DNA from 3 places in the Dyadobacter ginsengisoli DSM 21015 genome. Region 1 is predicted to be linked to each of the others. Evidence: riboswitches for the same ligand, from Rfam matches in the RefSeq annotation. Region 1 holds a riboswitch; each other region holds the start of a gene.
The links. Region 1 has a riboswitch for cobalamin ahead of BP71_RS22645 (ABC transporter substrate-binding protein). Riboswitches for the same ligand answer to the same signal wherever they lie in the genome.
Positions count from the first base shown of each region.

Region 1 (10,800 bases):
TGATGCCTGGGCGCAAAGCTTGGTTTGGGCGGGACACTTACGCAACCTGGGTGCAGGCGCGTTGGTACTCGACACGGAAAGTGGTTATGTGCGGCAGGGACGCGCGCATGCGCTGGCGGAGGCCTTGGGGGCGGAATGCATTGTCATGGACAGCATGTCTTCCGGGGATATTACAACGACAATTTCGGCACGGATTCATCACAACAATGTATAAAGATTCAAAGAAACTCCGGCCGGTCATGTTTGTCGGGACTGGCTCAGATGTCGGTAAAAGTGTAATCACAGCAGGGTTCTGCCGGATATTCAAACAGGATGGCTATGCCCCAGCACCTTTTAAGGCACAGAACATGTCGCTCAATAGCTATGTGACGGCCGACGGACTGGAGCTGGGGCGCGCACAGGCCGTGCAGGCTGAGGCGGCTGGCATACCCTGCGAATCGGATATGAACCCGGTTTTGCTGAAACCGACGAATGACAAGTCATCCCAGGTGGTCTTGAATGGAAAACCGGTGGGAAACCAGTCGGCTTACGACTATTTCATGGCCCAGGACAAACGCGAGCTATTTACAGCGGTAAAGTCGGCATTCAATCGGTTGGAAAGCAGGTTTTCGCCGGTGGTGATGGAGGGAGCAGGAAGCATTTCCGAACTGAATCTCAAACACAGGGATATTACCAATTTACGCATGGCCGCCCACGCGGGAGCGGCCACCTACCTGATCGCGGATATCGACCGTGGCGGCGTTTTTGGCAGCGTTTACGGGACTATCGCTTTGCTCGACCAGGAGGAGAGAGCTTTGATGAAAGGTATTCTCATTAATAAATTTCGTGGCGATGCAAGGTTGTTTGATGACGGGAAACGCATGCTCGAAAAACTGACGGGCTTGCCCGTAGTGGGCATACTTCCCTATTTTCGCGATATTCATATTGAACAGGAGGACTCCGTATCGCTGGAACTTAAACAACGGAGTGCGGTATCCGGCAAAGTGAATGTGGCCGTGATTCTGCTCAACCGGCTATCAAACTTCACGGATTTCGACAGGCTGGAAAAGGACCCGAGGGTGAATTTGTATTATACCCAGACTGCATCAGAAATAGAAAAAGCTTCGGTCATCATTATCCCGGGTAGCAAGAACACGATTGCGGATATGCTGGCCATTAAAAACAACGGCGTCGCAGGGGCCATTAACAACGCACATCGTGCCGGAAAGACGGTCATCGGCATTTGCGGCGGCTATCAGATGATGGGGCAAATGATAGCAGATCCCGGTCAGTTGGAAGGAAATATCGGGGCCATTCCGGGACTGGGCATCTTACCCGTTGAGACCGTTCTGGAAACCGGTAAGATAACCGTTCAAAGACATTTCAGATTCTTGAATGAGCCGGCACAATGCGAAGGCTATGAAATCCATGCGGGCAGGACGCGCCATCTGAACGCAGCCTCACCAGTGGCTGTTCTGGACGATGACTCCCGCGACGGCTGCTATCTGAATGACCAGGCATGGGGGACCTATTTGCATGGCATCCTGGACAATGCACCGGTTATCGATCATGTTCTGGCCCGGTTTACCGATGAAAAAGGAGCATCTCAGGATTACAGGGAATTCAAAGAAGCGCAATACGACAAGCTCGCGGATCTGATTCGCTCGCATGTGGATATGGATTTTATTTACAATAGTTTAAAAACAGACTAATGTTACATGGGCACGGAGACGATGGGTACCGTTACGGCAGGGAGATCGTCGCAGACTTCAGTACCAATGTATGGTACGGAGGCGAACCTGGCAGATTAAAGGATCACGTGTTTGCGCAATGGGGGAGCGTCAATCGTTACCCGGAGGTGATCGCGGAAAGTCTCAGGAGTCGGATTGCAAAGCATCACGGCTTTTCGGACGGGCAGGTGCTGGTCAATAGCGGAACCACGGAAAGCATTTACCTCATCGCGCAATTGTTTGGAACAAAGCGCTCGACGATCGTGGTGCCGGCATTTTCGGAATATGAGGATGCCTGCCAGATTTTCGAACACGAGATCAGTTACCTGTCCTGGAATGAAGCGCGGGAGCTACCCCGGTTGAAAAGCGATCTGCTGTTTTTGTGCAGTCCTAATAATCCGACGGGTTTGATCTTTGAAGATCTGCAATATTGGCTGAAATTGAATCCGCAATGCGTTTTTGTCGTCGACGAGGCATTTATCGATTTCACGCTGGATCATAGCACCATTGTTCCACTGATCGCCAGGTTTCCTAACCTGGTGGTGATGCGGTCGATGACCAAGCTTTATGCCATACCGGGATTGCGTTTGGGGTACGTGCTCGCGAATGAGGATGTCATCGCACAACTGTCCGGCATCAAGCAACCCTGGACCGTCAATGCGATGGCCCTTGCTGCCGGGGCATTTATTTTTGACCATTTCGAGACAGTTCAACCCCCGATTGCTGCATTGCATGAAGATAAAAGAACGTTCGTTCAAGAATTGGCAAAGCTCGAATCGTTTGAATTCTCAGATAGCGATACCCATTTCTTTCTGGGACGGACACTCGTCCGGAACTCGGCCCAGCTCAAAGATTACCTGGTCGAAAAACATGGTTTACTGATCCGGGATGCCTGTAACTTCCGTACGCTGACCCGACAGCACTTTCGGATCGCGACACTTGCACCTGCTTCCAATCGATTGTTGGTCAATGCATTGAAAGAATGGCAGGCACTCTACTATTGATCATTCCTCTCGTAGCAGGTTACCTGCTGGACCTGGTTCTGGGGGATCCCGATCATTGGCCTCACCCGGTGCGGGTGTACGGCAGTCTGATTGCGAAAGGTGAAAAATGGTTAAACACCGGCAGGGCGCGTTTTTGGAAGGGCGCATTCTTGTCGTTTACTCTGGCGACATTGACTTACCTCATTTTTAGTAAGTTGAATGAGTTTCTGCTCCAATATCCCGTTCTGTTTCTGGCCATCAATACAGTGTTTGTCTATTACGGCCTTGCCAACACGTCCCTAATCACCGAGGGTAGGAATGTGTTTAAGGCGCTGGATGAAATCGGTTTGGAAGCAGGGAGGAAACAGCTTTCCCGCATTGTAGGGAGGGATACCGCCAGGCTGACGCCCCAGCAGATACGCATTGCGGTTTTGGAGACTATGTCGGAAAACCTGAGCGACGGGGTGATAGCCCCCTTGTTCTATTACATGATTGCCGGTGTGCCGGGCATGATGGCCTATAAAATGATCAACACCATGGATTCGATGCTTGGTTACCGTAATGAGCGGTATGAATTGTTCGGGAAGTTCGCCGCGCGATTGGATGATGTGGCTAATTTCGTTCCTGCGAGATTAACCGCCCTGATGATGATCGCGGTGACCGGGAGCCGAAGAGGATTACGGTTTATCCGCGCATTCGGTCATCTTCACAAAAGCCCCAACGCCGGATATCCGGAAGCTGCGCTGGCCGGTATTCTGGATTGCCGTTTCGGGGGGGCGAATGTTTATCACGGGAAACTGGTGGAAAAGCCTTTGATCGGGGAGCGAGACAGGCTCATAGGCCGGGAAGAGATCGACAGGGTCATCAGCGTCAATCAAAGGACCTGTTTGCTGATGGTATCGGGCATCGCGTTGCTCAAAGTCGTAAGTACTGTGATTTCATGCATTTGATCTTCTGTACGAAATCCGGTGCCACACCCACAAGCCGTGCAATCTCCCCGATGCTAAAATTGGTTTCCATGATTAGATTCTTAGTGACGGAGAGCCAGTCCCGGCGTACGGATAGTAGAAAAGCAGGAAGTCGTCAAAAATATCTTCGGGAATCGATTTCCATAACTTGTCATCCCGCTCCATAGCTAAATGTGTGTGGTTATTTTCGCAATGATAACCAACAAAATATTACTAGTTTTGCGACCAACCAGGTTCACGCACGTCGCGTGATGAAAAGGGAATCCGGTGAAAATCCGGAACAGTCTCCGCTGCTGTAAGTTCACAACGAGGCTCTTGTAAAATGTCACTGGAAGAAGTTTTGCCTGACTGAATAGAAAACAATCAGTCAGGCATTCAAAATAGCTCCTGGGAAGGCACAAGAGTTGAACGAGTCAGAAGACCTGCCTGCTAACGCTATGAACGAGGCTTTCGGAAGAAAGGCCGTCAGACAAAAATGAGTTTCAGAAAAAAGATTGCAGTATTCTTGCTGCTCGGCATGATGGCCGGTTGTAGCACTTCTTCGTCGCTTTACGAAAAAAGCGATACCCATTATGCAGGAAGGGACTTGTTTCCTGAAAAGGTCAAATTAGCCTACGCAAGGGGATTTTCCATTTCCTACTATGGTCATTACAAGGTCGTAAAAATCATGAGTCCGTTTGAAAAATCGACGGACACGCTCTCGTACGTGCTCGTGCAACGCGGTACCCCACGACCAAATGGCTTTAAGGACAGCCAGGTGATCGAAATTCCCGTAAGGAGCATGGTGGCAATGTCCGCATTGCATATCGGCCTGGCGGGTTTCCTGGAATGCGAAGACATCCTGACAGGTATGGGCAACCTGCGTTATGTATCATCCTCCAAGGTGATCAGCCGCATTCAGGCCGGTAAAATCGCGGAGGTCGGAAAGGACCAGGGGTTGAATGAGGAACTGCTGATCAGCATGCATCCAGACCTGATCATGGCCACGGGCAGTCCCGTGTCGAAGGTAAGCCGCTATGAATCGTTACACCAGGCGGGAATCCCGGTGCTGGTCAATTCGGAGTGGGTGGAAACGACACCGCTGGGGCGTGCCGAATGGGTCAAGCTGCTGGCAGCGCTCATCAACAAAGAGTCGCTGGTTAACCAAAAATTTGGGGCTGTGGAGAAAGAATATCGTCGGCTGGTCCGGCTCGCCGGCAAGCACCCCCACAAACCCAGCCTGATCACCGGCATGAATTCAAAAGACGCCTGGTATGTTCCCAACGGCGACAGCTATGTGAACCGTTTTTTTCAGGATGCGGGCGGATACTATCACTGGTCGGGTACAAAGGCCACAGGCAGTTTGCCGCTGAGTTTCGAGACGGTTTACCCAATTGCCTTGCAGGCCGATTACTGGCTGAATGTGAGTATTGGCAATGTGCAGACCAAAGACGACATCCTGGGGCGTGACGTACGCTACGCCGATTTCAAAGCATTTAAAACAGGAAAAATTTACAGCTATAACAAGCGGATGAACGCGCAGGGGGCCAACGATTACTGGGAGTCGGGAGCTGTTAACCCGCAAGATGTTTTAGCAGATCTGATCCGGATTCTTCACCCTGAATTGCTTCCGAAGCACGAACTGATTTATTATAAACCGATCAACTGATGAAAATATATACCAAAAAAGGGGATAAGGGCACTACGGGGCTGTTTGGCGGAAGCCGGGTGAGCAAGGACGATGTCCGCATTGAATGTATCGGGACACTCGATGAGGCCAATTCTACAATCGGTTTACTGCGGGTGAAGCTCGGTAACGACCATGAATGGCAGCCCAATCTGCATCGCATCCAGAAAGACCTGATGGACATGATGTCGCATCTGGCAAGACCGTCAGATGCTAAAAAAGAGAATAAAAACCCGATGCCGCTAGACGGAGCAGCATTTTGCGAAGAATGGATCGACGCACTCGAAGCGGCGATGACGTCTCCGTCGGATTACTTCCTGTTGCCGGGTGGTAATGAAGTGTCGGCACTGTGCCACATGGCGCGTACACAAATGCGCCGGGGAGAGCGGCGACTGGTCTCACTCATCCGGACGGACGAGGTCCACGAGGCTATTCCGGCTTATATCAACCGGCTTTCAGACCTGTTTTTTACATTAGCCCGGGCCGAAATGGATAAAGCCGGGGTTGCCGAGGAGAAATGGCAGCTATTCCTCTATAAACGATTCAAGACCGCCGAGCCGTCATGATCATTTACGTAACGGGCGGTGCGCGAAGCGGAAAGAGCCGTTTTGCCATGGACCTTGCATTACAGAAAAGCCGTGAGCCTGTGTATGTGGCGACAGCGAGGATCTGGGACGATGATTTTGCCCGTCGCGTTGAGCGGCACCGGAGTGAGCGGGGGCCCGAGTGGACATCGTGGGAGCGTGAAAAAGACATTGCAGGCCTGCCGTTGTCCGGAAAGGTGGCGGTGATCGACTGCGTGACGCTCTGGCTGACCAATCTTTTCATGGACAATGACCAGGATATTGAACGGTCGCTATCATTCTTTAAAACGGAGATCGACGAGCTGGCCAAAACAGACGGTGTTTTTATCATCATTTCCAATGAAATCGGGATGGGCGTACATGCCGAAAGCGAAGTGGGACGCCAATTCACAGACCTTCAGGGCTGGGCGAATCAGTATGTAGCCTCAGTAGCAGACGAGGCATTTTTGATGGTTTCGGGGTTACCATTGACATTAAAGACAATTGCATAGATGAGGACAGAAACAGGTATTGACCAGGAAATACAAGAGAAGATAAATTTGAAAACAAAACCTTTGGGCGCACTGGGAATGCTCGAAAGGATTGCATTCCGGATCGCTTCGGTGCAGCAATCGTTGACGCCGCAGCTCGTCAAACCGCACGTGGTGGTTTTTGCGGGAAGCCACGGTATTGCGGCTGAGGGTGTGAGTACATATCCGTCGGAAGTGACGCCACAAATGGTACTGAATTTCATCGGCGGGGGAGCGGCGATCAATGTGTTCACCCGACAGCACGGAATCGAACTCATACTGGTAGACGCCGGTGTGGATTACGATTTCGGGAAAACAGAACGGCTGATCGATGCCAAGGTGGGGTTTGGCACGCGCAGTTTTCTGACCCAACCGGCCATGTCGGAGGCTGAATGCCGGCAATGCCTGGAAAGGGGCGAGGAGATAGTCCGCAACGTGCATGCTACGGGCTGTAACGTCATCGGATTTGGGGAAATGGGTATTGGCAATACCTCGTCGGCCGCGGTGATTATGAGTAAGTTGCTGAATATACCCATCGGCGATTGCGTGGGGAAAGGAACCGGCCTCAATGAGACGCAGCTCGCCGGCAAAATCACTACGCTGGATACTGCGCTCCGGCACCATGGCGATGTTGGGGATGACGCGCGGCGGGTATTGCAGGTTTTTGGCGGGTTCGAGATCGCCATGATGTGCGGGGCGATGCTGGAAGCTGCACGGCAGAATATGCTGGTGCTGGTCGACGGTTTTATCGCTACGGTGAGCTATCTGTGCGCATTCAGAGTGGATGCTTCGATTAAACAAAATGCCATTTTTTGCCACCAATCCGACGAAAAAGGACACCAGTTGCTTCTCAAATCGCTGGGTGCGGAAGCAATCCTGAAACTGGATATGCGCCTAGGCGAGGGCACGGGCTGCGCGCTGGCTTACCCGCTTGTGCAGAGTGCAGTGAATTTCCTGAATGAGATGGCGAGTTTCGAGAGCGCGGGTGTGAGTCAGAAGACGGATCAGTAAGCATTCTAAAGCCCAGATAGCTATGTCAGTCATCCGCAGGCAAATCACACTTTTTTTTACCGCATTACAATTCTATACCCGTATTCCTGCACCGAAATGGCTGGTTTACCACCCGGATAACCTGAACCGGGCGACAGGATATCTGCCGCTGGTAGGCTGGGTAACCGGCCTGGTCTCCGGAATTGTCCTTTTGGGCGCGCTCAGATTATTTGGTCCGAACATTGCTGTCCTGCTTTCGATGATTGCTTCGATTTTACTCACCGGTGCATTTCACGAAGACGGTTTCGCCGACACCTGCGACGGTTTCGGCGGGGGCTGGACCCGCGATAAAATCCTTGAAATCATGAAGGACAGCCGTGTGGGAACCTATGCGGCTGTGGGTTTGATCCTGATATTGGGTTTGAAATTTGCACTGACGGCAGCTATGGTTAACGTGCATTCCGGGTTGCCGGTCATCCTGGCGGTCGTAGCGGCGCATGCGTTGAGCCGGCTGATGCCCGTTTTTATTATTTACACATTGCCTTATTCCCGCGATACCAACGATAGCAAGGCCAAGCCCGTAGCACAGAAGCCACCGGTCGTTGTACTCCTTATTGCCATAGTCTTCGGACTGTTACCTCTGGTTTTATGGATAGTACAAGCGCGACAGCCGTTGCTTTTGGTGAGCATTCCCTGCCTCGGAGCGATTACGTTTCTGATGGCCCGCTATTTCTGGAAATGGATCGGCGGGTATACCGGTGATTGCCTGGGCGCTATACAGCAGGTTTGTGAAATCGGGTTCTATCTTTTTGTTGTTGCGTTGTGGAAATTTATCTGATCCGGCATACGACGCCTGTTTTCCCGCCGGGCATGATCTATGGCCGGACGGAACTCGCGTTACGTGCGGATTTTTTGGAGGAACTGAAGTCAGTAACGGCCTCCTTGCCTGAGCATTTCGATGTCATTTATTCAAGCCCGGCATCGAGGTGCACGACACTCGCTGGGGCTATTGGCAGGACCTATCGGACCGATGACCGTTTGCAGGAACTTGATTTTGGAGATTGGGAGGGCAAAACCTGGGACACGGTCGACCAGGAAGCATCGAAAGTGTGGATGGACGACTATGTAAACCAATGTGTACCGGGTGGGGAAAGTATGATAATGATGCACCGGCGCGTGACGGGCTTCTGGGAGGAACTGATAGCGCAGGGGCACGAGCGGGTTGCGGTCGTCACGCACGGCGGAGTTATCCGGCTGATGCTGGCGATGGTCCGCGGGTTACCGTTGCGGGATATTTTTAACATTAAAGTCGGTTATGGCGAAGTAGTCAGGGTAGAAGGTTGACCGGCGGGATGTATTTGTAAATTAGGGAGGAAGATTCAGAACCATAGATCCGAGCCAGTTTATGAATACAGAATATCTCGAAAGTACACGGAAGCAGTTTGAGTACTACAAAATGCTAGGAGAAAAAACGATCGCCCAGTTGACCGATGAGCAGCTTTTCTGGCAGTATAATAGAGAAAGCAACAGCATCGCCATGATCGTCAAACACCTGTGGGGCAATATGCGCTCCCGCTGGACCGGTTTTCTGACGAGCGACGGTGAAAAAGAATGGCGCAATCGTGAAGCCGAGTTCGAGAATGACATTGTCGACCGTGCCGATTTACTGAGCAAATGGAACGAGGGCTGGGAATGCCTGTTCACCACATTGGAATCATTGAATGAAACCAATTGGAACTCGATTATTTATATCCGGAACCAGGGACATTCCGTCACGGAGGCCATTAACCGGCAGCTGGCCCATTATCCCTACCATGTCGGGCAGATCGTTTATATTGGCAAGATGATTACCGATGAAAAATGGGAATCGCTGTCGATCCCGAGAGGTAAATCACAGGCTTATAACGCTGATAAGTTTGCGAAGCCAAAGAGCAGGCAGCATTTTACAGACGAATATGTCGGTGGCGCTCAAACGGGCAATGCGGATCAATCGGTTTGAAACAGAAACTAAAATGCCGCCTTCCAAATGGAGCGGCGGCATTTCTCTAAATAACCCACTAATGTTTAAGCACCCATTAAAGGTTCTTGGGCTGAGGAGCTGGTTTACCCGGTATTTCAATTCGCATGCCTTTCCACCTGGCTTGCAATGTGTTGTCTGTGTTTGAAACAACCGGATTAATATACCCGGCTTTGCTTTCATTGACACCAAAGGTGAATCCCAGCGTTGCATCCTCCATGGAAGAAAGATTCAATTCTTTATTTTCACCGGAGTAGATCACATAGTCGATCCAGGAGACGTTGCCGTCTCCGCCTTTTTCCCAATGGCCTTTATAATCGCCAAAAGCCGCATGGAAAAGCTGAAAACTCAGGTCCAGCCCATCCGCGTGTACGCTGAATGGCTCATTTACTTTACCTGGAACGGCAAGCTGGCCAGGCGGTACATGACCAAATTCAAATCTCAGCCTCAGGTCTTTGGCAGTAAATTTGCCGTCTTTGAGCTTGTCGATATTGATGTGTTTGTCCCCGCCATTGGTCATAAAATTGATGCCCGCAAGAATGCTATTCTCCTTTTGCTCGCTGTAAAATGCTGCGGCACTGAAATCGTACAGGTCATGCAGCACACGTACTTGCAGGTAATGCGGACTGGCGGGCGTACCCCAGTACACGAGGAAGGGCCTGCGCTGATTCCACAGGTTCGATCGGTTAGCGGAAGACAATGCGTACTGATCGGTGAGGTAGGTCGTTCCGATGATCTTTGGTTCGTCGGTCGTCAGGTTATCGGTTTGCGTACGGGGATACTTCGGGGCCAGGAAATAGGGTAGCAGGTCGGCCGGTATCCGGTGTTTGATCTTCACATCGGGCCTGGGCATGGCACCTGGCAGATCGATTTTCCCGCCGGAAGCCTGTTTAAAAACACCCGTTACCGATGGCGTCAGCAGTGTGCTGTACGACCGGCTGTGCGGTCCGGCCCATTGTCCCGAGGGTTTATGATAGTGTTTGGCGATGATTTCCCAGCCTGTGCGGTACAACCTGTCGATTTTGGGTTTGGCATCTTTATCGATGATGTGCCGTTTCATCCGATCCAGCTCGTCCAGGGCCACAATGGTGTAGGTCGGACTGTTGTATTCGGTAAAACCCCGCTGCAAAGTATAATCATAGAACTTTTGCAGGCGATTGGTGGCGTAGGTCTGCATATCAGGGAGATCAAATAGATGCGAAACCAGGTAAGTAACGTAGGTGCCCATGATGGCGATATTGGTATAACCCGGCTGTACATCACGCTTCTGAATGGATCGCGCCGCATAAATCAGCGAGGTACGGATCGTCGCTTTCAGGTCTGCGGGGAGTTTATCTTGATGGCCCATGTAAACGTCCAGTAAGCTCACGCCGT
Region 1 is NZ_JCANTY010000006.1:210,390-221,189, forward strand. Features, by position in the region: gene BP71_RS22625 (magnesium chelatase subunit D family protein) at 1-214, shown strand, start outside; gene BP71_RS22630 (cobyric acid synthase) at 207-1,691, shown strand; gene BP71_RS22635 (pyridoxal phosphate-dependent aminotransferase) at 1,691-2,713, shown strand; gene cbiB (adenosylcobinamide-phosphate synthase CbiB) at 2,692-3,642, shown strand; cobalamin riboswitch at 3,875-4,104, shown strand; gene BP71_RS22645 (ABC transporter substrate-binding protein) at 4,136-5,308, shown strand; gene BP71_RS22650 (cob(I)yrinic acid a,c-diamide adenosyltransferase) at 5,308-5,892, shown strand; gene BP71_RS22655 (bifunctional adenosylcobinamide kinase/adenosylcobinamide-phosphate guanylyltransferase) at 5,889-6,401, shown strand; gene cobT (nicotinate-nucleotide--dimethylbenzimidazole phosphoribosyltransferase) at 6,402-7,430, shown strand; gene BP71_RS22665 (adenosylcobinamide-GDP ribazoletransferase) at 7,453-8,247, shown strand; gene cobC (alpha-ribazole phosphatase) at 8,232-8,753, shown strand; gene BP71_RS22675 (DUF1572 domain-containing protein) at 8,815-9,408, shown strand; gene BP71_RS22680 (DUF8769 domain-containing protein) at 9,485-10,800, opposite strand, start outside.

Region 2 (10,800 bases), on a different contig from region 1:
GACAGATTTTTGCAGAGTGCCACCCCGGACCCGGGATTTTTCTCCAATTCGCTTTTCAAAGTCTTTTCGGCGATCTGCGCTATTTTCTTTCCCCATTCGTCGGCCGCATAAACAAGCTGCGTGTTGGTAACCCGTTTGATTTGCGATGCTTTGATCTCCCGGCTCAATTCCTTGGTATTTTCAATGCGGCCACTTTTAAAATCACATCCGGCAAGAATTCCGGTTATCGCTGCGATGTATAATAACTGTTTCATATTCCGTAAATGTTAGTCTGATGTACCCTCTTTCCGCACCCAACCCGTCATAACATGCATATGGCGTCTTGAAATCATTCATTTAGCTAAAATGCGTATCTTTGTGCCCCGAATGCGTCGTGCCAAAGATATCCAATAAAGATGATCGATAAATTAGAAGCTATAAAAGAACGTTTTGAAGAGGTTTCTCAACAAATTATACAACCGGAAGTTGTCTCCGACTCTACACGCTATTCCAAGATCAGCAAAGAATACAAAGATCTCGGCAAGATTGTAGAGCAATATGTGATTTACCAAAAATTGCAAAAGGACATAGCCGGGACCAAGGAACTTATAGCTACTGAAAAAGACGAGGATCTGAGAGAAATGGCCAAGGAGGAACTCGATGAGCTGGTGCCACGCCTGGACGAACTTGAACAGACGATCAAAGAACTCCTGATCCCCAAAGATCCTAACGACAGCCGTAACATCATCCTCGAAATCCGCGGCGGCACCGGTGGCGACGAGGCGGCCATCTTTGCGGGAGACCTTTTCAGGATGTACCAGCGCTTCTTCGAGAAAATGGGGTGGCGCTCGTCCGTCATGGACTATACCGAGGGAACCAACGGCGGCTACAAGGAGATCATCTGCAAGGTCGAGGGAGAAGATGTATATGGCAAAATGAAGTTCGAATCGGGTGTACACCGCGTGCAACGCGTTCCGCAGACCGAGTCTCAGGGCCGGATCCACACTTCTGCCGCCTCCGTTGCGGTACTGCCCGAAGCCGAAGAAGTGGATGTACAAATCAACATGAACGACGTTCGCGTGGATACATTCCAATCGTCAGGCGCGGGTGGACAGTCGGTTAATACAACCTATTCGGCGGTCCGTCTTACCCACATCCCATCCGGACTTGTGGTGAGCTGCCAGGATGAGCGTTCGCAGTTGAAAAACAAAGACCGGGCATTGAGCGTCCTTCGTTCGAGGCTATACGAGATCGAGTTGAAAAAACACAATGATGCGATCAGTTCTCAACGTAAATCCATGGTAGGAAGCGGAGACCGTTCTGACAAGATCCGGACATATAACTACCCGCAAAGCCGCATTACAGACCATCGCATAGGTTACACGGTTTACAACCTTCCCGCCGTAATGGAAGGCGACATCGCCGAGCTGATCGAGAAACTACGCATCGCGGAAAATGCGGAGAGAATGCAGGAGGGTGAAACTGTATAAATATTATTTCGCCGGGTACAACTCGCCATAGGTCTTGGCCTTATAGCTCTCGAAATCCTGCTTTTTGTGATAATCTTCTCCGAAAAAGGTGATGATCTGATGGAATTCCTTCGCTTTCAGATATCCGGGAAGCGGCTGAATCATGTTGAATTTATCGTCCAGGAAAACAGTGGTAGGATAACTCGGTTGGTTGTTGGTAAGCGCCAATGCGATTTCGTTGATGCCGCGACCTCCCTGGGCCAGGTATTTGAATTTCTTGTCGCCAAGTGTGATCGCCTCTTTCTGTTCTGCGTCCAGCTTTACAGCATAATATTTCTTGTTAATATAGTCGACCACCGCTTTGTCCTTGAAAGTTTCACGGTCCATTACCTTGCACCAGCCGCACCAGTCGGTGTAAACGTCGATCACCACCTTGCGGGGCTCCTTTTGAATTTTGGCAAAGGCTTCCTCGATGGTGAGCCATTGGATCCCTTCTGCGGGTTTACTGGCTTTATCCGCTTTGAAACCTGCCAGGATTATCAGCATCAGCGGAAATATCAAAAGCGATGACAGGAATCGTTTCATGGTATTTTTGATTTCTTTTTGTTTAAACAAACCTCCCACACAAATCGTTACCCGGCATCTCAAATGCTATTCAATAATCAGCAAGCCAGGAAAGCTGTCCCAATTTTACGCATTTTTTGACGAAACAAAACACAGGAGATTGATATCAATGCCTTTGCCTCAAACGTGCGGCTTTAAGCGCTTTTACTTTTGGCAAAAGAAACGAGTATTCCTCCGGCAATGATGAGAAACATCCCCGCGAGCATGGAAACAGAAGGGATCGCTTCACCCATCAGAAATCCGATCAGGACGGAAAACAGGATATTGGAATAACCGATCGCAGCGACACGACCGGCTTTGTCATAGGTAAACGATTGTGTCAGCATCCTTTGCCCAAGCAACGCGGTCAGTCCCAGCGCCAGAAAACCCAGCCATTGAAACACGTTCTCCGGCCATTTGAATGTTCCGATCAGAAAATCCAAGTGCGCTATCGGATAATAGGTGCCCACCAGCATCGAAAGGATGGGCATCACGATCCCGCTCAGCATAAAGGAAAGAATGATCGCGCGTGTGTCATACACGACTCCCAATTGCCTGATCGACAAATAGGATATGGCCGTCAGCAATGCGTTGCCGAGTCCCAGCGCATTATCCCGGAAAGAGCTCGACAGATCGGGGCGAAACACAAAAAGGATGCCGGTAAATCCGACGAAGATCGCCATCCATTCCTTCGAATTCAACGTCTCTCCGATCAGAAGCCAGGAAAACAATGCGAGGAAAATCGGATAGGTATACTGGTAAGTAGAAGCCCGTCCCAGGCCAAGGGTTTGAATAGCGTAAAAAAGCATGTAAAGCGACAATGTGCCGACCACGCCCCGGAAAATAAGCAGTCCCAGCTTCCCGCCTTCCTGGCGCAATGGCCGCCTCCGGATGCTGCTGATCACAAAAACAACGCCGACTATGTTCCTGAAAAAAACGAGTTGTACCGTATGGAAATCCTTACCAAGCCATTTGGAGATAGCCGAAGTAAGCGAGAAGAAAAACGCAGCCCCGAGCATGAGGTAGATGCCTTTATAAGACGAAGTCGCAGGAAAATTTTCAGTAGTAGCCGCCAACGGGATCAGAATTTGCCGCAAAGATAGCGCTTATCACAAACAACCAAAAGTCATTGAAAATGCCTAACTTTGCGCCGCTTGGTGCCATAAACCACTTCTAATCAGCGGTTAGGCTTAATAGGGAATTCCGTGAGAACCGGAAACTGTCCCCGCAACTGTAAGTCAGCAATAAACGGACCGATCTTCATGCCACTGTTTCCGAACGGGAAGGCCCCGGATCCCAATGATGAGCCAGGAGACCTGCCAGAGCGTTTGATCTGATGTTTTCGGAGGAAAAACCAAAGATCACCGCCAATCCATTGCTTTGCTGGGGTGACTGCCGACCGGAAATTTTTTATCTTTTTGATACTTTGGGTGAGCTCAGCCTTACCGGCGCGTCTCTATGCCCAAAGCGACTCCATCGACCTGGATCCGGTTGTTATCAAAGGTTTTGTTCCTCAGAAGTTTATGAGTGGCCTTAAAATCCAAACCATGGATTCCGCATCTCTCGCCCAGTTCCGTTTTCAGAACATCGGTGACGCATTATCAGCCTACACGCCGATTGCATTCAAAAACTACGGACCTGCCCAACTGAGTACCGCCTCCTTTCGCGGCACATCTGCCAATCACACTGCCGTGCTGTGGAACGGACTGAATATTAATGCGCCTACGCTCGGGCAAACCGATTTTTCCACCATTCCGGTTGTTGGTTTTGACCGATTGTCTGTCCAGTACGGCGCCTCCGCCAGCATTATAGGCACCGATGCCGTGGGAGGCAGCATTTTGCTGGACAGCAAGCCGTCCGCCGGACGCTTTGGCATTAGCCTTGGGAGGCAGCAAGAAAGTTTCCGAAATCATCAGAGCCAGGCTAATGTCCGGTACACCCTACCGTTGACAGGCCAATGGACGATTTCGGGCAAGACCGTTGTGTACAGCGGACGCATGAACAATGACTACCCTTACGAAACAAGGAGCAATTACGCGGTACTGCTGACAGAAACTGCTCAAAAAGGTATTGTACAGGACCTGTTTCTGCAATCCCCGAGCGATCAGGAGATTTCGGCACACGTCTGGCTCACCAGCAACAAACTTATACTGACGCCGACTGATGAAGCGGGCCGAGAAATGACGCTCACCGAGGCGTATCGTACCATGTTGCGTTATCGGATCAAGACGTTCACCATCCGCACCGCGTGGGTACGCGATATTATTGACTATGCAAAAGGAGACCTCTCCCGCCCCGACCACTCGGTTACAGACAAGCTGGCTACCCGGGTTGAAAAAGATTTCACATTGAATATGGGTCGCTCACTCCATCCAATATCGCTCAAAACCGGTGCTGAATGGACGCATTTCCGTTCGGAAGTGCCCGGCTATGCCCACACTCCGGTAACTGAAAACCGCACCGATTTTTTTGTTCTGAGCCGCTGGCAGGTCATCGACCGCCTGACCTTTTCTGCTAATTTCCGGCAGGCTTTGGTCACCGGCTACAATCCGCCATTCACGCCTTCACTGGGGGCTGAATACAATTTGATAAGAAACGATCGGCATCGCGTAATCATAAAAGGCTCCCTCGGGCGCAGCTACCGGACTCCCACCCTGAATGAACGTTACTGGAAAGATCTCGGGAACCCGGATATTAAACCCGAAAGCGGCTGGAACAAAGAGCTGGGCGTTGAGCACACTTTCAAACCGGAACCGGGAAATGCCTTACGCATTTCACTGACAGCCTATCACAATCGTATCAAAGACTGGACGTATTGGAATCCTTCGAGGAAATACCGGGTCGAAAACCTGCAACAGGTACTCGCCCGCGGTATCGAGCTGCAACTAGGTTACGTCTGCCGGACGGGGGCAACCAGGTTAGGATGGGACGCCGGCTACGCATTCAATAAGAGCTCTCAGGAAAAGGCTTATGACAATTATTCGCAGGATATAATAGGAAAGCAGCTTGTCTTTGTCCCCCTTCACAGCACCAATATGAATGCATTTGCCCTGTATAAATCGACGAAAATCACCGGTCAGTTCCAGGCTGTTGGCAAACGTTTCACAACTTTCGATAACTCACAATCCTTCGACGGATACGGGTTGATCAACATTCTGGCCGAAACCGCCATCTCCTGGAAGCCTTTCAAGGCGCACATTCAGGGGCAGGTGCGGAATGTCACGAATGCTTTTTATCTGAATGTGCGTAACAACGCGATGCCGGGAAGAAGTTTTGCATTAAGTTTAACCTTTAGTTACGATTCTCAATAAATCAATGAAAATGAAAAAACAGTTAGCCAGTTCATTAGCAGTAGCCCTTTCTACGCTCGCGGTATGGTCGTGTAACCAAAGTGATCCTGCACCGAAGGGTGACTACGTAAGTGGCGTTTTTGTAATGAATGAAGGTAATTTTTCACAAAATAACGGGGCTATTTCATACTTCCCGCGTGAACGGAGCACAGCTGACGCGGATATTTTCGCAGCTGCAAACGGTACTGCATTAAAAGGCGGTGTACAGGATTACGTGGCATCAAATGGAAAAGGAATAATTCTGGTCGACAATTCTGCAACGGGACAAGACAAAGTGGAATTTGTAGACAGTTATACTTTCAAAAGCGAGGGTACCATTGGCGCACCAGATATCGAAAACCCGCGAGAAGTGGTCATTGTCAATAATAAGGCCTATGTATCGTGCTGGGGAACCAACGCAGACTTGAAATATAAGACGGGATATGTTGCAGTCGTCGATCTGGACAGTAAGAAGGTTACGAAAAAAATCAACATTGCTGACGGACCGGAGAACCTCGCCTATCACAATGGAAAGTTATTTGTTGGAACAACGCCATGGGGCCAGGGGACAAAACTCGCCGTCATCAACACTACATCTGACCTGGCTGGCGATCCTATCTCATTTGAAGGAGCCACCAATCCGATAGGTATAGATGTAAACGGCAAACTTTGGGTTCAGGCTGGCGGGAAGGTAGCGCGCATTAATACGGAAAGCTCGACCGTGGAAGCTACGTTAAGCATTGCCACCGGCGGTTTCAAGACGCCGGGTAACTTTGCATTCAGTGCCGACCTTAAATCGATATTCTTTGTGCTCTCGTGGTATGACGATAAAAATCAGGAACATGGCGCCACCTATAAATTCGCCATTACCGACTCTCAAATCGCAATGAACACCCCATTGATTCCGCGCGTTTTCAGCGGATTGTCAGTCGACCCGTCACAAGGGTTATTGTATGCGGGTGTCACCCCTTCGTACGCTCAGGCTGGTTATGCAGTACGCTACCGGGCAGACGGCAGCCTGGTCGACTCGCTAAAAGTAGGTGTTGCCCCAACAGGGTTTTTCTTCCAGTAACGAGAATGCCCCGGGCAACCCCGGGGCATTCCTGCTTGTTAAGCATTCTTCCATTTGATGCCACATCCGATCGCCCTCGCAGAGGGTGTCGTTACAGCTGTCTTACCTTCCAACAGCTCATTCACTGCATTTTCCACGTATTTTTGACTGGCCGCAGCGGGATCACCCTGGTTATTATCGATGGCACCGATGTAAGCGACCTTAAACTTTCCTCCAACTTTTCTAACGACGAACATATGCGGTGTATTGGTTGCGCCAAAGGCCCGCGTTACTGTCTGGCTCTCGTCCGCAAGGTATGGAAATCCGTATTTCTTTGACTTGGCGCGCTGTTGCATCGCAGCGAAAGAATCCCCGGGAGACGCAGTGACATCATTAGGCTGGATAGCGACAACCGGGTAGCCTTTTGCCGCATATTGATCGTTCAGCGCAATGATCCGGTCCTCATATGCCTTCGCTATCGGACAAGTATTGCAGGTGAATGCAATAATGTAGCCTTTCACTTCCTGCCGATCCGCCAGTGATACCATTTTACCATCAACTCCTTTCAGACTGAAATCCTTAACCTCATCACCGATTTTGTAGCCGTTAGTCACAAAAGCAGCTCCCTGAATGCAAAACGCCAGTAGCAGCGCAAAAAACGATGCGGATTGTCTCTTTTTCATAAGGATCAGAGTTTATAATTGATTGATAATAGTTTGCAGCTCTCCCTCTTTCACGGGTTTTCCGATAAATTTCCTAACCTCTCTTTTCGCGTTCAAAATCAACGTCATGGGCAATGCGCCAGACCATTCGGGTACCAGCTTATCGACCCAGCTATTCAGGTCCGGCTCATCGAGTAATACGACCTTTGACTTTATTTTCCGCTGCTTCACGAATGGCTTGACTTTTGTCTCCAGTGTTTTGATATCATCCATACTTACAAGCAGCACCCGCAGCTTTTGTTGGGTTTTATTCAATCCTTCAAAATAGGGTAGCTCCTTGACACAAGGCCCGCACCACGTTGCCCAGAAGTTGATCACATTCAAGGTGTCATCCTGCGTGGTTAATATCCGGTGCAAGTCGCCGAATTTGATCACTTTCACTGACTGCGCATGAACCAATCTGCAAAAGCAAGAAAGTATGATCGTTAAATACCAGACGTACCGTTTCATGTGCCCAGATTTCCAAAAAAATTATACCAGCGAGAAAGACAAGCCGATGATTATGAACAATATAAATAAAACAAAAAAGTCTCCTTTTGGGAGACTTTCATATGCCTGGCACCGTGCCACGTTATTACTTGAAAAATCCTTGCGGATCGGGCATTTTGGCCTTTAACAGTTCCACAAAATCCAGGTTCAATTGGTTGAAATCCAACGTACGCCCTTTATGCAAATGCTCCCATGACTTGTCGAGCTCATTGAGATTATAATGCAGCAAAGCGAGGTTGTACTGCCCCAATGCATAGGAAGAATCGATCGAAACCGCATGTTTCAGCAATGCACTTGCTTCATCCAGTTCTTCTTTACGGCTGGTGATCGCATATAATTTAAGTTCAACCGTCGACAAATCCACGAGCAACGGGACATTGTCGCCTTGCAGGCTCACGCCTTTGGTCAACATCCTTTTGGCATCCACCCAGTTTTCACGCTGGTAAGAAACTACACCCAACCCCCAGTAGGCTTCTACATTCTTATCGTTCAATAACTGGGCGAGGTTGAAACGGTAGCAGGCTGTGTCAAGCGAACCTTCCTGCAAATACTCCCAGGCACGGGTAGCAAAAAAACTGCTGGCCTCGGCTCGGGTGGAAAACGATTTATCGCATTCACTCAGGAACTTAATCTCTTCATCGATCTGCTCCGAGGTTTTGCTCACTTCTCCGAATAGTGGGAGAATGCGTCTTTCCTTTAATTCAAGGGGCTTTTTGGGAGCAACGTTTGTATCTGTACTTGGACCCGCGCTTGCCAGATGCGTGTTTTGGGCAAAGCCCATTACAGGTATCAAAAAGGCAAGCCAAATTACAACAGACTCTTTCATAATTGACTTTAATAGAAGACAGGTTTTCTATTGTCCAAGTTAAACGGTTTTCTTCGATTTGTATTGCATTATCTGCGTTTACTTCTTCCTCCTGCTCCACGATGCCCCTTACCGGTATTCCCTGATATCTTCCTGGCCGTCGGTATGTATCTTTTCTTTTCATGAAAGGCCCCTTTGAAGGTCGGATCCTCTTTCCGGCGCTGGTTGTCGATTTCACGAAGCATATCCTGTTGCTCCTGAAAAGGAGTTTCTGCGATGTCTACTTCGTCCGGAAATTCTGCTCGGGGAATCTCAGTCCTGATCATCGCTTCAATTTTCCTGATATGGTATTCGTCGGCGATCGTCATGAATGTGATTGCATTGCCCAGATGGTTGGCACGACCCGTGCGGCCGATCCGGTGTACGTAATCCTCGTAGATCAGCGGCACATCGAAGTTAATCACATGGCTCACCTCTGTAATGTCGATACCGCGTGCCACTACGTCGGTTGCTACCATCACCCGGATCTGCCCTTCGCGAAATGCCTCCATGGCATTGATTCTGGTATTCTGTCCCTTATTGGCATGAATAACCCGCAGCTCCTCTTCCCGAACGACCCGGTTTAGCAGGTTCTGGTGTACAAGCCCGGCCACCTCGCGGCTGCGCGTAAACACGAGCACACGTGTAAGTACCTCGCGAGCTTTTAGTAAATGAGTAAGTAAATTGATTTTTGTGCGAAAGTTCGGCACTTCGTACAACGACTGGGATACCATCTCCGCAGCTGTCGCCTGTGGCGTGATTTCAATGCGTGTGGGGAATTCCAGGAATTCATGGGACAAGTGCTCGACTTTCCCGGAGAATGTTGCCGAAAAGAGCATGTTCTGCCTTTTACGCGGAATGATTTCCAGCAATTTCCGGATTTGGGGCATAAAACCCATGTCCATCATCTTGTCGGCCTCGTCGAGTACCATTGCATTAAGATGCTTCACCACAATTTCCTCCTGGAAATAAAGGTCCATAAAACGGCCCGGTGTTGCAACGATAATGTCCACACCTTTCCTGAGTGCTTCAATCTGCGTTTTCGGACCCACGCCGCCGTACAAGACGACCGTCCGGATATCGGTATACTTTCCGAGCTGGATAATAGCTTCGGAAATCTGCATGGCCAGTTCCCGGGTGGGGGCCATGATCAATGCCCGCGGATGCTGTCCCTGGGCATATTTGATACGCATCAATAGTGGTAATGTATAAGCAGCAGTCTTACCGGTGCCCGTCTGCGCTATACCCAGGATATCCTGACCAGCCATGGCGACGGGTATAGCCTGCTCCTGAATAGCGGTCGGTTCGGTGTATCCTGCTTCTTCAATCGCATTGAGCAATTGGCGGTTGAGCTTGAATTGCTCGAATAGGTTTTGCGTAGTTTGCATGGTGCAAAGTTACGAAAACTAAAACGGTAGCCCGTCATCAGCCCTTCACAACGTCATCCACGAGACTCGACGAGCCGATGTACAGCGGCGACCGCTGATGAAAAGACTGCGGTATAATATCGAGAATGTTACCAAAACCGTCGCTGGCTTTACCCCCGGATTTTTCAGCTATGAATGCTAGCGGGTAACATTCATAGAGCAGACGCAGTTTGCCTTTCGGGTCTTTTTGAGTAGATGGATAAAGATAAATGCCCCCTTTCAGCATGTTTCGGTGGAAATCTCCTACCAGTGAGCCGATGTAACGCGCACTGAAATTCCTTGACTTGCATTGGGCGATGTACTGTTGTACAAATGCCGGATAGCTGTGGTAGTGGCCTTCGTTGACAGAATAGATCGTTCCATCGTCCGGCGTACCCATGTTCTTGTGCGACAGGATAAACTCACCCAGCGAATGATCGTACGTAAAACCATTGACCCCGTCACCTGTGCAATACACCAGCATCGTGGACGATCCGTAAAGAATATAGCCCGCGGCCACCTGCTTACGTCCCCCCTGCAAGAAATCAGCCATCGAGGCGGGTTCATTAATAGGTGTAACACGGCGATAAATAGAAAAAATCGTCCCGATCGAAACATTGACGTCGATGTTCGAAGAGCCATCCAGAGGATCCATAGCTACCACATATTTGCCGTGGTTGTTTCCGGTGTGGATAATGTCTTCTTCCTCTTCCGACAAGATGGCACAAACTTCTCCGCCATTTTTCAATGCACGAATGAAACGGATGTTGGCAACGATATCCAGTTTCTGTTGATTTTCGCCTTGCACATTTTCGGTCCCGCTCCCACCGGTAATATCGATCAGGCCAGCCCTATTGATTTCCCTGTTGATAATCTTTCCCGCGAGGGCAATATCCCTGAGGAGTTGG
Region 2 is NZ_JCANTY010000010.1:136,634-147,433, reverse strand. Features, by position in the region: gene BP71_RS31550 (hypothetical protein) at 1-254, opposite strand, end outside; gene prfA (peptide chain release factor 1) at 396-1,469, shown strand; gene BP71_RS31540 (thioredoxin family protein) at 1,473-2,033, opposite strand; gene BP71_RS31535 (DMT family transporter) at 2,207-3,148, opposite strand; cobalamin riboswitch at 3,190-3,390, shown strand; gene BP71_RS31530 (TonB-dependent receptor plug domain-containing protein) at 3,482-5,362, shown strand; gene BP71_RS31525 (YncE family protein) at 5,373-6,452, shown strand; gene BP71_RS31520 (thioredoxin family protein) at 6,491-7,114, opposite strand; gene BP71_RS31515 (TlpA family protein disulfide reductase) at 7,127-7,603, opposite strand; gene BP71_RS31510 (tetratricopeptide repeat protein) at 7,728-8,468, opposite strand; gene BP71_RS31505 (DEAD/DEAH box helicase) at 8,537-9,874, opposite strand; gene fbp (class 1 fructose-bisphosphatase) at 9,912-10,800, opposite strand, start outside.
Region 2: another riboswitch for cobalamin. It lies ahead of BP71_RS31530 (TonB-dependent receptor plug domain-containing protein); the one in region 1 lies ahead of BP71_RS22645 (ABC transporter substrate-binding protein).

Region 3 (10,800 bases), on a different contig from region 1:
CAGCCTCCTGTGTAAGGTCTTTGAAATTTTCGAAGTGCGTATAAACTGCTTTGTATTTTTTGGCAGTCAACGCAACGTCCAGATCCGAGAAAGTGGGTCCCAGGTAGGATCCGCGCATCGCGTCCGCCTTCCAGGTAATGTTTCTCTCTTGTCCGAAAAAGATATGGTATGCGGCTTGAGCGGCACCCAATGCACCGCCGGCATCACCTGCTGCGGGCTGAATGAAAATATCTTTGAATATATTGGCTTTCTGCAATTTCCCGTTCGAAACGCAATTCAATGCAACCCCACCTGCCATGCATAGGTAATCGGCACCGGTAAGGCGTTTAGCTTCTTTCGCCATTCTCACCACCGCCTCTTCCGTAATATTTTGGATTGCAAGTCCCAGGTTACAATGAACAGCTTCCAGGGCATCCTCCGGTCTTCTGGTTTTAAAGCCGAACAGAGCCTCCCATTTATGCTCGTTCACCATTTTCAGGCCCGTTGCATAATCGAAATAATCCTGATCAAGCCACACCGATCCATCTTCCTTCAGATCGATGAGATCTTTCAGAATAATCTCCTCGTAACGCTTGATGTCGGGCGAAGTGGGGTCTCCGTACGGCGCGAGACCCATGAGTTTGTATTCTCCCGAATTCACCCTGAAGCCCAGGAAGTAGGTGAATGCCGAATAAAGGAGTCCCAGCGAATGCGGGAAACGAAGTTCTTTTAAAATACTGATATCTTTTCCTTCACCCAGGCAGATCGAAGCCGTGGCCCATTCACCCACACCATCGATGGTCAGAATTGCGGATTTCTCAAAAGGAGAAGGATAGAATGCACTCGCTGCGTGTGACAGGTGGTGCTCCGGGAAGAGCATTTTCACCTTTTTCTTCTTTTTATCGTAACCCAGCTTTTCGAGTTCCTCGTTAATCAATCTTTTGAGAAACATCTTTTCCTTGATCCAGACCGGCATGGCCGTCAGGAAGGATCTTACACCCCTTGGGGCAAAAGCGTAGTAGGTTTCAAGCAATCTTTCAAACTTAAGGAGCGGTTTGTCATAGAAAACAATCGCGTCGAGCTCGTTTAGAGAAAGTCCGCCGTATTCCAGACAAAATTTCACTGCATTAGAGGGAAAACCGGGATCGTGTTTTTTGCGGGTGAAGCGCTCTTCCTGGGCTGCCGCAACTATTTCTCCGTTGTCGATGAGAGCCGCGGCCGAATCATGATAGAAAGCCGAGATACCTAAAATTTTCATTAAAGCGTATTTATATAAATATGTATAGCTTTTCGACCTACACTGTTCAAAAGGCGTGCAAGTTAAGCATTTTGGGCAACCCTGCAATCGAACCCCGCTACCGAGCACCTTAGATTTGTTATCAAACGGCTCGAAATCAGTCAAATGTCAGCCAGGAATAATGAAATGTTAACACAGGGCCTAAATTCAACTACCCTAAATAACTAATTCTGAATCACTTCCAGGAAACGTGAGCCTTATTCCAGTAATTTATGCCGTACGATAAATTCGGTAATCTCATGTGCAAGGCGTTGTGCCCCAGGCCCGCTCAAATGGCAGACATCGCAAAACAGTTCCGGGTCTCTCGGCATCCGACGCTCCATGTCAAGAAATAACGTGTTGTGCTTGTTAACCAGCCCCTTTAAAACCTGGTTATGTATGGCTATACCTTTTTTGACATTCTCCGGCCTGCCCCACATCACGACAGGCGTAGCAACAAATCTGTTGCATCCCGCAAAATGCTGCATATCCTTTTCCTCACCGGTCAGCAAAACGTTTTCGGGAAAAAAGGATGCATAGCTCACCAGCAAAAGCTTGTCACCCCGCTTTTTGGCAATGGTTATAATCTCCTCCAAATTTCGGCGATAGGGTTCTTCTGTCTTGATATCCGAACCATATTGCGCGAACTGCGGGTCGACCTCCCCATGGCTAATGTAGACGCGATGTTCCAGGCGGTCTTTAACGTTACCCATCACCTTGTCGAGCACATAAGGTATTACTGTAATGTTAATCTCCGGATGAGATTGCAGAAGGTAGATATCGTGATACCAGCGCATGTGTGAATAATCCTGGCGAAAGTCTTGCGCCGGAACATTGTTAGCCCTGTTTTCGTTGATCGCTTCATAGTAAAGTACGAGGTCAAAGCGCTTCTCTCCTAGCAAACTGTATTTCAACGCATTGTCCCTGGAAGTATGACCAGCATCCGCCACATTATAAAAAGCGTACCGTGCTCTTTTTCCATAATGCTTTTGCAAAATCGTGTCCAGCCTGCTTTCCATATGTGTCCAAGCCGTACTTACCACTGAACCGCCCAGGATAAGCACATTTTTAACTTCACCTCCCCGTCGAATCTCATTGGAACTGACTTCCTTCATGTTAGCGTAAAACCCGGAATAAAGGTAGTCGGATGGCCGAAAGAATGGATAACCGAAGAACAGCAATCCCAGGCGAAGCAGAATCTCTGACACGATATAAAGGAAAAGAACAAAGATACCTGAGAAGATAAAAGAGCGTGATTTCATGAAGCAGGATGCCGATACAGATGGAACAGTCCCTTCAATATCACCTTCTGCTCATTTTTTTTGTTTTCTGATGAATAACCGGCTGATAAAATTACCCTTCGGGCACTGCTTATATGATCCTTGTAGGTTTGTGATTTTCGTCAAGCGCCACGAAAGTAAAAATCCCCGTCACCGCCTTCTCCCGGCTCTCTTCATACATCTTCTCTACAAAAATATCTACCCTGACCTTCATACTGGTATTACCAACGGTTTCAACGCGCCCCACGAGCTCAATAATGGTCCCGGCTGGGATTGGATGCGTAAAATCAATGCGGTCGGATGAAACGGTTACGCAGCGTAATCTCGAAAAGCGCGTTGCGGCAATAAATGCTACCTCGTCCATCATCGATAATGCGGTTCCCCCGAAGAGGGTGTCGTAGTGGTTGGTGTTATTGGGAAATACGGTTTTAAAAACGCGGGTTTCCGAAGCGGTAATTTTTTCTGCTACTGTCAAAACCTTAGAAAATAGTGATGAGAACTGGAATAATAATAAGTTGGGTGTGGCCATCTGCGACCACACCCAATTGCTATCCGGCAACTTCCACCGATTCGCGCAGCAAGTTAGCCGCAGAAATCATATTCCGCAAAGCGGCCTCCGTTTCCGGCCATTTCCGGGTTTTAAGCCCGCAGTCGGGATTTACCCACAAATTGCGGGCAGGGATGACCTTTAATGCCTTTTCCAGGAGCAGAACCATTTCCTCCACGGTGGGTACTCTCGGGGAATGGATGTCGTATACGCCCGGTCCTATTTCATTGGGATAGTTGAATGCAGCGAACGCGTCGAGGAGCTCCATTTGCGAACGCGAGGTTTCGATCGTGATCACGTCGGCGTCCAGGGCAGCGATAGAATCGATAATGTCATTAAACTCCGCGTAGCACATGTGCGTGTGGATCTGCGTCTGGTCCGCGACACCTGCCGCGCTCAGGCGGAAGGCGTCCACGGCCCATCGCAGATAGGTATTCCATGCGTGCTTACGCAAGGGAAGTCCCTCACGAATTGCCGGCTCGTCGATCTGGATCACACGGATACCAGCTTTCTCGAGGTCTACTACTTCGTCGCGGATAGCCAATGCGATCTGGAAAGCTGTATCTTTCTTTGGCTGATCATCCCGCACAAACGACCATTGAAGAATAGTGACGGGACCTGTCAGCATTCCTTTCACCAGTTTTTCGGAATTAGCTTGCGCAAACGACGACCATTTCACCGTCATCGCTTCAGGCCGCTCTACGTCACCATATATCACCGGCGGCTTTACGCAACGGCTGCCATAGCTCTGTACCCAACCATTCTGAGTAAAAACAAATCCCGACAAACGCTCTCCGAAGTACTCGACCATGTCGTTGCGTTCAAATTCGCCGTGCACCAGCACATCTATACCCAGCCGTTCCTGCCAGCGCAGAGAGTCTACTATCTCCTCCCGGATGCGTGCCTCGTATTCGTCTATTGACAAGGCGCCTTTTTTCAACTGCGCGCGGAGTTGCCGCACCTCGTCCGTTTGCGGAAATGAGCCGATCGTAGTCGAGGGGAATAGCGGTAATTTTAATTTTTCAAGCTGAATACTCTGGCGTACCGCAAAACCATTCGACCGCTCAAAGTCTTTTTCATGAATAGCTGCAACGCGCTGCTTTACTTGCGGTTTATGGATCAATGCAGAGGTACGGCGACTGTCAATAGCTTGCTGATTAACCACAAATGCCCGATCCAATTGCCATTCCGTTCCGGAAAGCCTCGCCAGAGTTGCCACTTCATTCAATTTTTGTTTCGCAAATGCCATCCAGTTTTTAATCTCGGGTGTCAGCACCTGCTCGTTTTTTTCGAGATCCAGATCGAACGGGCTATGCAACAAAGAGCAGGATGGTGCGATCATCACCCGGCTTTCTCCGAGCACATTCACAGCCTTTCTGATCAGCTCCAGTGATGGCCCGAAATCATTTTTCCAGATATTACGCCCATCCACTACTCCCAGAGACAGTTTTTTGGAAGAACCGATGAACGACGCGTTGTTCAGCATCACATCCAGGCTTTCCAGCCCCCTGGTGATATCGATATGCAATGCATCCACGGGTAAGCTCACAGTCACGTCCGCATTGTCCTCCAATGCCCCGAAATAGGTCGTAACCAATATTTGTAGGGAGGGTAATTCTTCACGGATCTGCTGGTAAGCACGCTCAAATGCAAGCCTATGCTTCTCCGACAGATCGAGTACTAATGCCGGCTCGTCCAGTTGCACCCATTTGGCCCCACGCGCGGCCAATTCTTTTAAAACAGATAGATAAACCGGTAAAAGGTTGTCCAGCAAATCGATTTTCTCAAACCCCTCTTCTTTTTCCTTCCCTAACAACAAATAAGTGACCGGGCCCAGAAAAACCGGCTTTGTGAGAATTCCTTTATGCAATGCATCCTCGAATTCGATAAGTGCTTTGTCGGAGTACCGCCTGAATTTTTGATCTTTCACAAACTCCGGTACCAGGTAATGGTAATTGGTATCAAACCATTTGGTCATTTCCATTGCCTTGATATCCAGGCCGTTCTTCTGGTATCCCCTCGCCATGGCAAAATACAGTTCAAGTTCTTTGTTCGATTTGCCGTCGAGCAGCTGGTGATAACGCCGGGGAATCGCTCCTACCATGAGGGACATATCCAAAACGTGGTCGTAAAGGGAGAAATCGTTCGATGGGATCAGCTCAATACCCGCACGCTGCTGGGTATCCCAGTTCTGGTGACGGATCTGCTGGGCTACCTTTTGCAACGCATCCCGATCGATAGTTCCGGCCCAGAATTGCTCATTGGCCTTTTTGAGTTCACGATGGCTCCCCACACGCGGATAGCCGAGGTTGTGTGACAACATAATTTTTGTGTTTAAAGAGTTTGAAAAAACCCTGTGAAAACACCCACCCATCCCGGCGACATCGCTGCCCCGGTACATCATACGCTCCCGTTCACCGCCCTGGCCGCAGAAAATGTGCAGACATGCCTCCCTGAATATATCCAGGAGCGCGGCTTCGGGGTTAAATATGTGGTAAATCAATACTTGGCCATTCCCCGATCGTGAGAGAATAGTCATTGAGGATGACGGCAAGTCTCCTGGCTTATATCATTTTTACCGCCCTTCTCGCTGTTTCGGCTTTCCTGAAAGCCTGACTGCAATGGGTCACGAGGGTAAAAAACCGCATCCATGTGATGCAGATACTTACAGTAGCACGACTGCCCGTGATTTGCACACGGTTCCTTTTTTCTTTTGCTGTATTTTGGCTGAGGGATCCAAAAGCAAAACCATCATCCCGATTGACGGGTGTTCACAAAGAACAGCTCAAATTTAAAAGGAATGGAGATTGGCCCGGAAATGGGCTATTGAATTAAGTGACGCGAAGAGAAATTAATGTTTTGGCAGGATAAAATATCTGTTTTTGAATCGAAACAGCCCCCTCAAAAGTGATTTTGATATCCCGATTTCGTGACCAGCTATGAAACCGGGGCAGCTGCGTCCCCGTCGAGGATAAATTCCGCATTCAAATGGTTTTGCAATACCGTAGCAGGAAAATCTCTGGAAACGGGGAATGCCATTGCCCGTTGAATGATTGCCGCTTTGGGCCTCCCGGAAGCGAGCAGGATCGCGGCTTTGGCTTCCAGAATATGTTTGATGCCCACCGTCAATCCCTTCGTAAGTTCAGTTGGCTGATGAAAATACTTTTGTCCTACTTCTTTGGTAATGGTTTCCAACTCCGAAATATGGGCATAAGTATCCCAGGAGGTACCCGGTTCATTCAACGCAAGATGTCCGTTCATCCCCACACCCAGCACGATCAGATCGAGACCACCCAGACTGGCCAGAGCCTTATTAACACGATCGCATTCATCCTGCGGGTTCAACGCCCTTCCATTAAAAAATATGATTTGACTGTCGCGAAGGCCAATCGGTTTCAAAAAATCCCTGTCCAGCAGGTCCCGGCAACTCCCGTCGTCGCCTGCTCCCATTCCTATCCACTCGTCGAGTCCGATAAATGTGCATTGTGAAAAATCAACCCGGCCGTTATGGTGTGCCGCCACCAGCGCTTGGAACATCCCTTTGGGCGTACTTCCCGATGGGAAACATACGACCGCGCGAGGCTTGTTGATCAACAAAGCGATTACACGTTCCGCAGCCGCAAAGCTCATCGTAGTATAATCCGGGTAGATACTGATTTTAGGAGTCATAATAAAGGCGGTATTCGGGATCAGGTCTCACCAATCTAAACATTCTTTTCCCGTCCTTAAACATTTGTCCTTAAAAAACACCAAAAACTGCAAGTCCGCCCCTAACTTTACCGCTTAGTACGCATTGTTCAATTACATTATCATTCTACTTAAAAATGGAATACCGTATAGAAAAAGACACCATGGGCGAAGTGCAGGTTCCTGCCCATGTATACTGGGGTGCCCAGACGCAACGCTCGATCCAGAACTTCCCTATCGCCCAGGATATCAACAAGATGCCTAAAGAAATTATCAAGGCATTTGCATACCTGAAAAAAGCCGCAGCCATCACCAACTATGAGGCCGGTACGCTCCCGAAAGAGAAAAGCGACCTGATCGGGCAGGTATGCGACGAAATCCTGGCTGGCCAGCTCGACGACCAATTTCCGCTCGTGGTATGGCAAACCGGCTCGGGAACACAGTCCAACATGAACTGCAATGAAGTAATCGCCTATCGTGGACATGTATTGCAAGGCGGGGACCTGGCCGACAAAGCCAAATTCCTCCACCCGAACGATGACGTTAACAAGTCGCAGTCATCCAACGACACCTATCCGACCGCTATGCACATTGCAGCTTATAAAATCCTGGTGGATATAACGATCCCCGGCATTACGAAGCTGCGCGACACATTGAAGGCCAAAGCGCAAGCGTTCAAGAATGTGGTTAAAATCGGCCGTACACACTTTATGGACGCCACGCCGCTGACTCTGGGACAGGAATTTTCGGGCTATGCTTCCCAGCTGGATCACGGCTTGAAAGCGATCCAAAATACCCTCGCGCACCTTTCGGAGCTCGCATTGGGCGGAACCGCAGTGGGAACAGGCATTAACACACCTCCCGGATACTCTGAAAACGTGGCGAGGCACATCGCCACACTCACGGCGCTGCCATTTATCACAGCCGAAAACAAATTCGAAGCGCTCGCGGCACACGATGCGATCGTAGAAGCCCATGGCGCATTGAAAACCGTAGCTGTAAGTCTGATGAAGATCGGAAACGACATCCGTATGCTCTCATCGGGGCCACGCTCGGGAATCGGCGAAATCCACATTCCGGATAATGAGCCAGGTAGCTCCATCATGCCGGGAAAGGTAAATCCAACCCAATGCGAAGCGATGACCATGGTCGCAGCGCAGGTAATGGGTAACGATGTAGCGATCAGCATAGGAGGCTCCAACGGCCATTTCGAATTAAATGTGTTCAAACCACTGATGGCCTATAACTTCCTGCATTCGGCACGTCTGATCGGCGATGTCTGCGTTTCATTCAATGACAATTGTGCAGTAGGCATCGAACCGCTGCACGACAATATTAAGAAGCATGTGAATAATTCGCTGATGCTTGTAACTGCATTGAATACTAAAATCGGTTATTACAAAGCGGCAGAAATAGCGCAAACTGCACACAAAAACGGCTCTACCCTGAAAGAAACGGCCGTGGCACTCGGTTATCTGACGCCAGACGAGTTTGATGCGTGGGTAAAACCGGAAGATATGGTTGGAGAGATTAATTAATTGACACCCAATCCTTATAACTTGGCAAATGCTCCGCGGTGACGCGGGGCATTTACTTTTAAACATCGGCCGCCATGAACATCAAAAATGAACTGCTGGCAGATCCTTTTCAATCCAAACGTAAAGCGACCGAGGTGGCCAATTACGCCTGCACCTCGCCGGAGGCATTCAGGCAACTGATGCACTGCTTTCTGTCCGACGAGACCCGCCTCGCGCAGCGCGCTGCGTATAGCGTAAGTATTGCGGCCCATTCTCACTCTGAACTGATCGAGCCATATATCGGTGTGCTGATCAGCCAACTTAAGCGCACAGACATCCATGACGCCGTGATCCGGAACAGCGCACGCATTTTACAGGATTCGAATATCCCCGACGAATTCCACGGCGAGTTGATGGATGCCAGCTTTGAATTAATACAAAATCGCCAGGTTCCGATTGCGATCCGCGCATTCTGCCTGACTATTCTTTATAACCTGTCCGGTGTGTATCCCGAGATCAAAAAGGAATTGCGGGTGATCATCGAAGAATTAATAGATTACGAAAAACCTGCATTCCGGTCGAGAGGTAAGAAAATTCTGATGTTGATTTAAGTAACCAGCGCTTCATCAATTCCCTTGGAGGAAAACTTCTTCCTTTACGAAAACAACCGGATGTACCTTCTGGCAAAAGCGGCATTTTCGTGGTCTGGTGAAGGGAAAATCCAGTTAATTCGTCTTACCTTGCTTCTTTAAACAAAACCTATCGATGATCATATACTGCCATTCCTTACTCGATGAAACGCTCAATGCGAAACTGAGCGAAGCCTTATCGCCCCGGCATCAGATCTTTTTCCGCACGGAGACAGCCAGTAATGAAGAGCTAAAATCCTGGTTTGCAAGCGCCAACTATATTCTCGGCAACCCACCGGTGGCATGGTTCGACCAAACTCCCCCGCAATTGCAGTTCTGGCAACTCGACTCCGCCGGATTTGATCAATATTCGACCGTGCCACTACCTGGCCCTATTCGTGCGGCCAACATGGGCGATTGGTTCGCACGCCCTTGCGCGGAGTCCATCGTAGGAGGCATACTGGCATTGTATCGTGGCCTGGATCGCCTCACCCTTCTCAAGCAAAAAACGGAGTGGATCGGAACACCGCTCAGAGCGGAATTAAAAATCCTCTATAAACAGAATGTGATCGTGCTGGGAGCAGGAACCATCGGGCAATCGGTGAATGCAATCCTGAAAGGACTGGGTTGCATTACGCACCTTATGGCACGCACTTCACAGGAGGCTGACCTCCGCAGTATAGAAGACCTTTTCAATGAACTACCGCACGCCGACCTTGTGATCAACACTTTACCGGGCACAGCACATCACTTTGTAAATGCAGAATTCCTTTCAGCGATGAAGGATCAGAGTGTATACGCAAGTGTAGGCCGCGGCAGTACCACGGATGAAGAAGCGTTGATCGCAGCATTACGATCAGGAAAACTGGACGGAGCGGTATTAGATGTTACCGAAATAGAGCCGTTGCCTGCCGATAGTCCGTTGTGGGGAATGGATAATGTGATCCTGACTCAACATACCGGCGGCGGACACAAAAATGAGCACATGGGTAAAGTAGATTTATTTCTCAACAACATTTTTGCAATGGAAAACGGCGGCGCCATCGCCAATGAAGTGAACCTTGTAAAAGGATATTAATAACCGAAACTAAAAATGCTAGCAACAGAAGCTGATATCGCAGAGGGTATCCAGGATAAATATTTTTTAAAATTTGGTACCGGTAGCCGTGAGCAGGTGCGCGTATTCCGTTCACCGGGAAGGATTAACCTCATCGGAGAGCATACCGACTATAATAATGGCTTTGTACTGCCTGCCAGTGTGGATAAGGCGGTTTACTTCGTCATCGCTCCCCGGGAGGATGATCAGGTGATCCTCTACGCAGCCGACCTGAACCAGACGTACTCTTTTACATTAGACGACCTTTCCAAACCTGAAAAGTCGTGGTCGCATTATCAGATTGGTATTGTAGATCAAATCCAGAAAAAAGGATTGCAGATAGGCGGCTTTCAGGCCGCATTCGGAGGTAATGTGCCGGTTGGCGCCGGACTTTCCTCATCGGCGGCACTCGAATGCTGCCTGCTGTTTGCATTGAATGAAATATACGGGCTCAACCTGGACCGTTTAGGCATCGTCAAAATGTCTCAAAAGGCCGAGAATGAATATGTAGGCGTGCAATGTGGTATCATGGACCAATTTGCTTCGGCATTTGGAAAAGAAGAGTCGGTAATCCGCCTCGACTGCCGCTCGCTGGAATATGAGTACTTCCCCTTTCCGATGGACGATTACCTGATCGTCCTTTGCGATACCAGCGTAAAACATTCCCTGGCCAGCTCCGAGTACAATACCCGCCGCCAGGAATGCGAAAAAGGCACGGCTATTCTGCAACAATACGATCCCCATGTTCTGAGCCTTCGGGATGCTACCCCTGCCCTGGTAGAAACACAT
Region 3 is NZ_JCANTY010000004.1:576,636-587,435, forward strand. Features, by position in the region: gene BP71_RS17475 (carbamoyltransferase family protein) at 1-1,237, opposite strand, end outside; gene BP71_RS17480 (hypothetical protein) at 1,474-2,517, opposite strand; gene BP71_RS17485 (acyl-CoA thioesterase) at 2,627-3,010, opposite strand; gene metE (5-methyltetrahydropteroyltriglutamate--homocysteine S-methyltransferase) at 3,084-5,405, opposite strand; gene BP71_RS17495 (hypothetical protein) at 5,439-5,609, shown strand; cobalamin riboswitch at 5,615-5,850, opposite strand; gene BP71_RS17500 (6-phosphogluconolactonase) at 6,020-6,751, opposite strand; gene fumC (class II fumarate hydratase) at 6,907-8,307, shown strand; gene BP71_RS17510 (HEAT-like fold family protein) at 8,382-8,897, shown strand; gene BP71_RS17515 (D-2-hydroxyacid dehydrogenase) at 9,052-9,993, shown strand; gene galK (galactokinase) at 10,009-10,800, shown strand, end outside.
Region 3: another riboswitch for cobalamin. It lies ahead of metE (5-methyltetrahydropteroyltriglutamate--homocysteine S-methyltransferase); the one in region 1 lies ahead of BP71_RS22645 (ABC transporter substrate-binding protein).